DNA from 2 places in the Mesorhizobium sp. LNHC221B00 genome. Region 2 is predicted to be linked to the other one. Evidence: predicted binding sites of a transcription regulator. Region 2 holds the regulator's gene; the other holds the start of a gene.
What was found. Region 2 encodes PhoB, which activates phosphate uptake and scavenging genes when phosphate is short. Its sites were predicted from a motif close to TGTCATNNANCTGTCAT; they were not measured.

Region 1 (5,291 bases), on a different contig from region 2:
CGCCAGCCGCCTACGCGGTAGTAAGCCGCGGCCAGCACGAGTGAGGTGATCGAGCCGGCTGGAAAGCTCCACCACAGCGCTTCCTCGCCGAGCACGCCGCGCATGAAATAGGCAAAGCCGGTGCGCACGACCAGCACCGAGATCACCAGGATGATCAGCGGCGGCATCACCGCCCCCGTGGCGCGCACGGTGGCGAACAGCACGATGGTGATGCCGAACAGGACGAACGACCAGGATGCGACACTGTTGATGTGGGCGGCGATGTCGATCGCAGCGCTGTCGCTGCTCAGGAACAGGCTGAGGATCGAGCGGTCGAAGAACCACAGCAGCGCGACGAGGGCGCCGGTCAGGACGAGGTTGAAGCCGACGCCGGAGGCAGCGACCCGGCCGATTCTGTCCCAGCGGCCGGCACCGACATTCTGCGCCGCCATGGAGGAGACCGCGGCACCGATGGCGAGCGCCGGCATCTGGATATAGGTCCACAATTGCGCGGCGATGCCGTAGGCGGCGGCGACCTGCGAACCGTAGGAATTGACGATGCCCATCACCGTCAGTGCCGCCGCCGAGATGACGACCATTTGCAGGCCCATCGGCACGCCCTTGAAGACGACGATGCGCAGCAAGGCAGCGTCTGGCCGCAGCAGGGCGAGGTTGGCGCCGGCCAGGCGCAACGGGTGCTTGCGCGCATAGAGCACGACGAGGATGGCGATGACGCTCACCGTCTGGCCGATCAGTGTGGAGGTCGCCGATCCGGCGATGCCGAGTTCGGGAAACGGCCCGATGCCGCGGATGAGCAGCGGATTGAGGACGATGTCGAGGACGACCGCGAGCGCCATGAAGATGAAGGGCGTACGCGAGTCACCGGCGCCGCGCAGCACGGTCATAACGAAGGACAAAAGGTTCATCATCGGCACGGCGACGAAGATGATGCGCAGGTAGGAACGGGCCAGCGGCAAGGCGTCGGCCGGGGTGCCGAGCGTGTTCAGGATGGCGTCGACCCAGATCCAGCCGCAGACCGCGAAGATGATCGAGACGAGGAAAAAGAAGGTGGCGCTGGTGCCGACGATGCGGCGCGCCTCGGGCAGGTCGCGGGCGCCGACCGACTGCGCCACCAGGATGGTCGCCGCCATGCCGATTCCGAACACGGTGCCGAGGATCAGGAACAGCACCAGATTGGCGTTGGAGGTGGCGGTCAGCGCCGATTCACCGAGGAAACGGCCGACCCAGACGGCATTGATCGAACCGTTGAGCGACTGCAGAACGTTGGAGCCGAGCACCGGCAGGGCGAACAGCAGCAGCGTGCGCGGGATCGGTCCGCTGGTCAGGTCGCCGGTGCGCCGGCGCGTGGGCATTTTTTCGTCCATGTCTGGCAATCCGGCGAAGGCCTGATCTTGAGTCCGATCCGCGATGATCGCCGATTCAGCCGGACAGGTCGATGCGGTGCCGGAAAAGATTGGCATCGGGTCTTCTGGCGCGCCTCGATCTAATCATGTTCTCAAAGCTCCCGGAATGGGATATTGATCCTGATGGGGGCCGCGTTCCTGTTGGATCTTGCGGTTGAGCTGGGGGGTTCATGTCCGATATTTCGCTGTTTTCCGAGCGCCTGAACCGGCGTGCGTTTCTGAGTGCGTCCGCTTTGAGCGCGGCCGCGATGGCCCTTTCGGCATGCTCCACGACGGATGTTGCGCCGCCGCCGCCGGTGGCCGCCGCGCCGCCCGATGCGGCTTTCGGTGACACCGCGAGCATGTACGCGGCGCGCACCGACGAGGGCTATCAACTGCCGGCAATCCCGGTCACCAAGCTCGACCCGAAGTTCGTGCGCCAGGTCGTGGCCGACCCGACCGGCGAAAAGCCCGGCACGATCGTCGTCGATACGTCAGAGCACTTCCTCTATCTGGTGCAAGATGGCGGCAAGGCCGTCCGCTACGGCGTCAGCCTCGGCAAGGCCGGTTTCGGATGGACCGGCAGCGCCGTGGTCCAGGCGAGGAAGAAGTGGCCGGTGTGGACGCCGCCGCCGGAAATGATCCAGCGCCGGCCGGAACTGGCGAAATACAAGGACGGCATGCCGCCCGGTCCGCAGAGCCCGCTCGGCGCCCGCGCGCTCTATCTGTTCCGCGACGGCAAGGACACGATGTACCGGCTGCACGGCACGCCGGAGTGGGATTCCATCGGCAAGAACGCGTCGTCCGGCTGCGTGCGCTTCATGAACCAGGACATCATCGACCTCTACAGCCGCGTCAACGGTCCGGCCCCGGTCTTCGTGCGTCCCAATCTGTCGGCCGCCGGCAAGATCATGGCCGTGTCGAGCAGGACGGCCGAGCCGATCGATGCGGGCGTGCCGAAGGACGCGGAGATGTTGAAGTAGGCGCCTTCACGGTCTGTAGCAGGGCTCGATCATTCGATCGTGGCAGGTCAGGCGGGCGCATCAGACGCGCCCGCCTGCATGGATGTCGTTACTTCTTGGCGAGGCCGGGCAGCGTCACCTGATAGACCAGGAACATGGTGTCGACATTGGCGCCGTCGTCGGCCTTGTAGGGCGCGCCGACCTGGAAACCATCCTGGGCCAGGAAGTCGTTGTCGTTGGCGACGAACAGGAAATAGTCGTCGGGCAGTTTCGGATCGAGCACGCTTGCCAGCGACATCGCTTCCCATTTTTCCGAGAGGTTGTCGTGGTCGTTCGGCGCGCCATTGTGCAGGCCGAAGCGGCCGAGCTGGGCATTGTCGTTGATGTCGATGAACGGCGTCAGCTTGGCCGGCGTCACCGACGGATCGAGCACACCCTTGGGGGCGACCGGCCTGTCCTTGTCAAAATCCGTGCCGGCGATGTCGGTGGCCGTGGAGACGTCGACGATGCTGATTTCGCGATAGAGCGAGGTGTCGCCCTTCACGCCCTGACCGTTGCCGCTGTCGCGCGCCAGCATCAGGAAGGATGTGTCCGACAACGCCACGATCTCGCTTTGCGCGGCGACCTTGGTCTTGCCCTTGGCATCCTTGAATACCGGCAGCGGCACGACATACTCATGTGCCAGTTTCAGGTGGGCGAGATCGGACGCGTCATAGACCAAGGCCCTGGTGTTCTGCCGCGTCGCAGGAGAATCGCCGCCATCCTGCCGGGTCGCGGACTGCAGCACGGCGATCAGGAACTTGCCGTCCGGCGTCATCGCCATGCCTTCGAGGCCCTGGTTGTTCTGGCGGCCGGTTTCCGGATCCTTGGGATCGGGCTCGGCGGCACCGGGGCCGGGATTGTCGGAGGAGAAGTTCGGTGTCCCCTTGCGCATCGGCACCAGGGCAGCCGGCGGCTGGGTCGCCGACATCAGGCGGCCTTCGCCGGAGAAACGGTAGATATTGGGGCCATATTCGTCGGAGATGAACATCGAGCCGTCGGGCAGTCGCACGATCGCCTCGTTGTCGAGGGCGAGCTTGCCGTTGGTGGCGGCGGGCAGCATCGGCAAGTCGCCGGCGGCGGCGCGCACGTCCGACAGCGGATCGAGGCCGGTGGCGTCGGCGCCCTTGTCGTCGGTGAGCAGCATGCTGTCGGCGAGCGTCGCCTTGACGCCGGTCTGTTCCTGGCCGGTAGCTGGGGCGGCGCCCGGCGCGACGGGGTTAAACTCGATGCCGATCGTATTGAGGCGCGGGCGATAGTCGGTGGTGCCGGCGACATTGTAGCCGCGGTCCGGCAGCAGCCAGAGCGAGCCCTTGTAGCCGGCAGCGTCATGCGTCCAGCCCGATGTGTCGATCGACATGCCGGAGCCCGAGCCGAAGGTTTCGCCGAACTTGTCGCGCTGGGCGGCCGGGATGCGGCCGACGCCGACGATGCCCTTGTTGACGGGGCCCTTGTTGACGAGGCCGCCGACGGTCGCGGTGCCGTCGGCGAGCGCCGGCGTCAAGGCGGTGAACAAGGCCAGCGCGACGCCAAGCGACGCGGTTCGGTGCAGGTGTTTCATGGACAATCCTCTTTGTGACGAAGCGTGCCGGAGCGGCCGAAAGCTGAAGGAGGCGTCACCTCGATGATGCCGCGCGCGCCTCCCCGAAAGCGATCTACGGCGTGAACATGATGCTTGCGTGACAGCGGCGGTGCGTGCCCGCCGGCTTGTTCGTGCACCAGCAAAGAAGCGCATTCGTGTGACCGAATCGATGGCGCTTTGCCACGCGGAGTTTCGCCCAGTGCGGCAAGTCGACGGCCCGGACTAGACACATATGTCCAGTGCGTCTATGGTGCCGCCCTCGAACAGGGGAGGGAAGCCTTGAAGTCGCACTACCGCGCAGTCGTCATCGGAGGTGGCGTGGTCGGCGCCTCGGTGCTCTACCATCTGACGCGGTTCGGCTGGTCGGATGTGGCGCTGATCGAGCGCGCCGAACTGACCGCCGGTTCGACCTGGCATGCGGCGGCTGGTTTCCATGCGCTCAACGCCGACCCCAATGTGGCGGCGCTGCAGGACTACACGATCAACCTCTACCGCGAGATCGAAGCCGAATCCGGCCAGGACATCGGCCTGCACATGACCGGCGGCGTCAACATCGCCAGCGATCCCCAGCGCTGGGAGTGGCTGAAATCGGCCTGGGCGGTGTTCCAGTCGGTCGGCATCGAGACCGCCCGGCTGGTGAGCCCGCAAGAGATCAGAGAACTCTGCCCGATCGTCGACATCACCGGCGTGCTCGGCGGACTGCACGATTCCAACGAGGGCCATCTCGATCCCTACGGCACCACCCATGCCTATGCTGGCGCGGCGAAGAAGCGCGGCGCCGAAATCATCCTGCGCAACCGGGTCGTCGAGCTAAAGTCGCGCGCCAACGGCCACTGGGACGTCGTTACCGAGCAGGGCACTATCGTCGCAGAGCATGTCGTCAACGCCGGCGGATTGTGGGCAAAGCAGCTCGGCCGGATGGCCGGCGTCGACCTGCCAGTGACACCGATGGAGCATCACTATTTCATCACCGAGGATATTCCGGAGATCGCGGCGCTGGATCGGGAAATCGGCATCGCCGTCGATCTCGATGGCTTTTCCTATCTGCGCCAGGAGCGCAAGGGCGTGCTGCTCGGTGTCTACGAGCAGAACCCGAAGCACTGGAACATGGATGGGGCGCCATGGGACTACGGCATCGAGCTCATCCCGGAAGATATCGACCGCATCAGCCCGGAACTCGCCAAGGCGCATGAGCGCTTTCCGTGCCTGGCGACGGCCGGCATCCGCAAATGGGTCAATGGCGCCTTCACTTTCACGCCGGATGGCAATCCGATCGTCGGGCCGGTGCGCGGTCTCAAGAATTATTGGGTCGCCTGCGGCGTCATG
Region 2 (5,291 bases):
ACCGGCACCCACTCGTCGGGTGGCGAATTCGGCCACATGATCCACCGGCCGGGCGGCGCACTCTGCCGCTGCGGACGGCGCGGCTGCGTCGAGGCCTATGCCGGCAACTACGCCATCTGGCGCAACGCGAGACAGCTTGGCGAGGACACCGAACCGGTCGACGTCAGCGACGCCGACATGCGGGCGCTGGCGGCCTCGGCGCGCGACAAGGACGGGCCGGAGCGCCAGGCCTATCGCAAGGCCGGCGAGGCGCTCGGCTATGGCCTCGGCAGCCTGTTCGCGCTGATCGATCCCGCCCCCGTCGCCATGGTCGGCGTCAGCGCCGCCGCCTTCGACCTGATCGAGCCGGCATTGCGCGAGGCGATTGCCCAGACCGCCGGTGGCCAGCACTCGAAATCGATCTCCTTCGACACCGAGCCTAACGAACTGCCGCTGATCCGCGAAGGCTGCGCCATGCGCGCACTGACCTTCGTCGACCAGGAAATTTTCGCGCCGGGCGTGCAGGCGAGAGCAGGCGCGGCTGGGAAGAATGTTGCCTGAGCAAGGCGCCGGGATGTGTTGAGATTCAGGTCAGGCCGAGGCGAGAATGGTGGATTCCGAGAACCGGAACGGAGCGGACATTTGGGTCCGTGAGTACCGGAAGCGCAGGAAGCCGCCATTCGCAGGCCGGCATCACCTGAATATCAGCATATCCCCTAATCTTCCCGGATCGCGTAGCCCGCCCCACGAATCGTGCGGATCACATCCGGCATGCGGCCATTGTTGACCGCCTTGCGCAGCCGCCCGACATGCACGTCGACGGTGCGCTCGTCTATGTAGATCGTCTCGCCCCAGACATTGTCGAGCAGCTGGCTGCGCGAGAACACCCGGCCGGGATGGCGCATCATGAATTCGAGCAGGCGGAACTCGGTCGGCCCGAGCCGGATCTCGCTCTTCTTGCGGTAGACACGGTGCGATTCGCGGTCGAGCACGATATCGCCGACCTTGAGCACGCTGGACAGCACTTCAGGTTTGGCGCGGCGCAGCAGCGCCTTGACGCGTGCCATGAACTCCGGCGTCGAGAACGGCTTGACCAGATAGTCGTCGGCGCCGGTCGACAGGCCGCGCACGCGGTCGCTCTCCTCGCCCCGCGCGGTCAGCATGATGATCGGCAGCCGCTCGGTCTCGGGCCGCATCCGCAGGCGCCGGCAGAGTTCGATGCCGGACACCGCCGGCACCATCCAGTCGAGCACCAGAAGGTCGGGCACGTTCTCCTGCAGGCGGATCTCCGCCTCGTCGCCGCGCGTCACCACCTCGACTTGGTAGCCCTCGGATTCCAGATTGTAGCGGAGCAGCACCCCTAGCGGCTCCTCATCCTCCACCACCATGATGCGTGGCGCGATCATCGGCTGGTCACCCCTGCTATGCCGCCGGCGCCGACATCGCGGTTTCGTCCTGCTTCGGGCGATTGGCGGGCAGCTGCGTGCCGGTCAGCACATAATACGCATTCTCGGCGATGTTGGTCACGTGGTCGCCGATGCGTTCGAGGTTCTTGGCACAGAACAGAAGATGCGTGCAGGCGGTGATGTTGCGCGGATCTTCCATCATGTAGGTCAGCAGTTCGCGAAACACCGAAGTGTATTTGACGTCGATACGCTCGTCGTCGGCGCGCAGCTTGGCCAGTGCGGCGGCATCGCGCGCCGCATATTCCTCGATGACACCCTGAACCTGGATCAGCACCAGCTGCGCCATCGCGTCGATGGAGTGCGACAGGTCGCGCGGCGTGGCGGAGAGCCCGACCGTGCCGACGCGCTTGGCGATGTTCTTGGCAAGGTCGCCGATGCGTTCGAGATCGCCGGCCATGCGGATCGAGCCCACGACATGGCGCAGATCGTCGGCCATCGGCTGGCGCTTTGCGATCAGCGTGATGGCGCGGTCGTCCAGCTCGCGCTGGCGCGCATCCATGATCGCGTCATCGGAGACGACGCGTTGGGCGAGCGCATTGTCGGAGTTCAGCAGCGCCTTGGTGGCACCGCCGACCATCGAGCCGGCGAGGTCGCCCATGTCGCTGATCAGCCTGCTGATCTGTCCGAGATCTTCGTCGAAGGCTGCAACCGTGTGTTCGGCCATGATCCTGGTCCTCGTATGCGTGCGATCAGCCGAAGCGGCCGGTGATGTAGTCCTGCGTGCGCTTCTCGCGGGGCGACGTGAATATCTTCTCCGTCTTGTCGAACTCGACCAGTTCGCCCAGGTACATGAAGGCCGTCTGCTTCGACACGCGCGCCGCCTGCTGCATGTTGTGGGTGACGATGACGATCGTGTAGTCGGCCTGCAATTCGTCGATCAGCTCCTCGATCTTGGCGGTCGACAGCGGATCGAGCGCCGAGGCCGGCTCGTCGAGCAGGATGACTTCCGGCTTCACCGCCACGGTACGGGCAATGCAGAGCCGCTGCTGCTGGCCGCCCGAAAGGCTGAGGCCGCTGGCATTGAGCTTGTCCTTGACCTCGGTCCAGAGTGCTGCGCGCTTCAGCGCCTGTTCGACGCGGCCGTCCATCTCGGCCTTGCTGATCTTCTCATAGAGCCTGACACCGAAGGCGATGTTCTCATAGATCGACATCGGGAACGGCGTCGGCTTCTGGAACACCATGCCGATCTTGGTGCGCAACAGGTTGAGATCCTGCGAGCGGTCGAGAACGTTCTTGCCGTCGAGCAGCACCTGGCCCTCGGCTGTCTGCCTGGGATAGAGCTCGTAGATGCGGTTGAAGACGCGCAGCAGCGTCGACTTTCCGCAGCCCGACGGTCCGATGAAGGCGGTGACGCTGCGTTCGGGCAGCGACAGCGTGATGTCCTTCAGCGCCTTCGACTGGCCGTAGTAGAAATTGAGGTTCTTGACCTCGATCTTTGCCTTGGCGGCTGCCTCGGCGGCGATCGTCATGTCTGGAGACAACATCTGGCTCATTTGTCCTCTCTGCGTCCGGTCAGGCTGCGCGCAAAGATGCTGAGCGCGAGAACCGTCAATGTAATTATGAGTGCGCCGGTCCAGGCCAGCTGCTGCCATTCCTCGTAGGGGCTGAGAGCGAACTGGAAGATGGTGACAGGCAGGCTGGCCATCGGCGCGTTGAGATTGCTCGACCAGAACTGGTTGTTGAGCGCGGTGAACAGCAGCGGCGCCGTTTCGCCGGAGATGCGGGCGATGGCCAGCAATATGCCGGTGACGATGCCCGAAAGCGCGGCGCGGTAGGCGACAGAACGGATGACCACCCAGCGCGGCGCGCCGATCGCGGTGCCGGCTTCGCGCAAGGCGTTGGGCACCAGATTGAGCATGTCCTCGGTGGTGCGCACGACGACGGGGATGACCAGGATGGCCAGCGCGACGGCGCCAGCGATCGCCGAGAAGTGCCCCATCGGCCGAACCATCAATTCGTAGACGAACAGGCCGATGATGATCGACGGCGCCGACAGAAGGATGTCGTTGATGAAGCGCACAATGGTGGTGAGCTTCGAAAAGCGGCCGTATTCGGCCATGTAGGTGCCGGCCAGCACACCGATCGGCGTGCCGACAATGATGCCGATGACGGTCATCACGATGCTGCCGTAGATGGCGTTGAGCAGGCCGCCGGCGTCGCCGGGCGGCGGGGTCATTTGCGTGAAGACCGAAAGATTGACGCCCGACAGGCCCTTGTAGAGCAGGGCGCCGAGAATGAGCGCCAGCCAGGCAAGGCCGATGCCCGCCGCGGCGACGCACAGCGTCATCATCACGCCATTCTTGCGCTTGCGGCTCTGGTGAAGCGACGTGGCTGTCGACATCGGTTCAGGCTCCGGTGCGGGCGTCGATGCGCATCAGCATGTAGCGTGCGATGGCAAGGATCAGGAAAGTGATGACGAACAGGATCAGGCCGAGCGCCACCAGCGAAGACGTGTAGAGATCGCCGACCGCCTCGGTGAATTCGTTGGCGATGGTCGCGGAGATCGTCGTTGCGGGCGCAAACAGCGACGTACTGATGCGGTGGGCGTTGCCGATGACGAAGGTCACCGCCATGGTTTCGCCGAGCGCGCGGCCAAGGCCGAGCATGACGCCGCCCATGATGCCGATCCGAGTGTAGGGGATGACGACGCGGCGGGTCACTTCCCAGGTCGTGCAGCCGATGCCGTAGGCCGATTCCTTCAGCACCGGAGGCACCGTGTCGAAGACGTCCTTGGTGATCGAGGTGATGAAAGGCAGCACCATGATGGCGAGGATCATCGACGATGTCAGCAGGCCGATGCCGTAGGGCGGGCCGGCAAACAGGCTGCTGAGGCCTGGGATACCGTGGAACACGCTGATGATGAACGGCTGCACCGTGGTCTGCAGGAACGGCGCCAGCACGAACAGGCCCCAGATGCCGTAGATGATCGAGGGAATGCCGGCCAGCAATTCCACCGCCATGCCGATGGGGCGCCGCAGCGGGCGCGGGCAAAGCTCGGTGAGGAAAATGGCGATGCCGATGCCGAGCGGCACGGCGATCAGGATGGCGATTGCCGAGGTGATGATGGTGCCGTAGATCGGCGCCAGCGCGCCGAATTTCTCCGTCACCGGGTTCCAGCTTTCGCTGGTCAGGAACGAGAAGCCGAAGGTCGAGAGGGCCTGCCAAGAGCCGGCAAACAGCGAGATCGCGACGCCGCCGAGCAGCACCAGCACCAATATCGCGGCGGCGCGGGTCATTGCGTGGAAGATCGCGTCTGTCAGCGCAAACCGCCTGACGATGGCGTCGCGCGAACCTCGGATGGCTGGCAAGGCTTCCTGGACAGCGCTCATGTCAAGCTCGGCTCTTTCGAGTTGAAGGAAAAGGAGCGCCGCGGGCGCGGCGCTCCTCCAGAGATGTTACTCGCCGGCGTAGACGGGCTTGCCGTCGGCCTGGATGTCGGTCTTCCACGAAGCCTTGATCAGGTCGACGACGCTGTCGGGGATCGACACATAGTCGAGCGCCTTGGCGGTTTCCTTGCCGTCCTTGTAGGCCCAGGCGAAGAATTTCAGCGCTTCGCCGGTGGCAGCAGCGTCATCGGGAACCTTGTGGATCAGCACCCAGGTCGAAGCAGCGATCGGCCAGGTGGTGTCGCCGGGCTCGTTGGTGATGATGACGTTGAAGTTCTTGGCAGTCTTGAAGTCGGCGTTCGAAGCGGCAGCGCCGAAGGATTCGAGCGACGGCTCGACGACCTTGCCGGCTGCATTCAGCATCTTTGAGTAGGACAGGTTGTTCTGCTTGGCATAGGCGTATTCGACGTAGCCGATGCCGCCGTCGGTCTGCTTGACGGTGTTGGCAACGCCTTCGCTG

Region 1: a site for PhoB is predicted at 4,052-4,068, ahead of X741_RS152055 (esterase-like activity of phytase family protein). Genes of this name have one in related genera too.

The regions. Positions count from the first base shown of each region.
Region 1 covers NZ_AYWR01000010.1:132,590-137,880, forward strand. Annotated here, with positions in the region: gene X741_RS152065 (MATE family efflux transporter) at 1-1,352, opposite strand, end outside; gene X741_RS152060 (L,D-transpeptidase) at 1,574-2,365, shown strand; gene X741_RS152055 (esterase-like activity of phytase family protein) at 2,454-3,944, opposite strand; gene X741_RS152050 (FAD-dependent oxidoreductase) at 4,245-5,291, shown strand, end outside.
Region 2 covers NZ_AYWR01000004.1:179,610-184,900, forward strand. Annotated here, with positions in the region: gene X741_RS159070 (ROK family protein) at 1-540, shown strand, start outside; gene phoB (phosphate regulon transcriptional regulator PhoB) at 696-1,385, opposite strand; gene phoU (phosphate signaling complex protein PhoU) at 1,402-2,109, opposite strand; gene pstB (phosphate ABC transporter ATP-binding protein PstB) at 2,135-2,938, opposite strand; gene pstA (phosphate ABC transporter permease PstA) at 2,935-3,786, opposite strand; gene pstC (phosphate ABC transporter permease subunit PstC) at 3,791-4,774, opposite strand; gene pstS (phosphate ABC transporter substrate-binding protein PstS) at 4,841-5,291, opposite strand, start outside.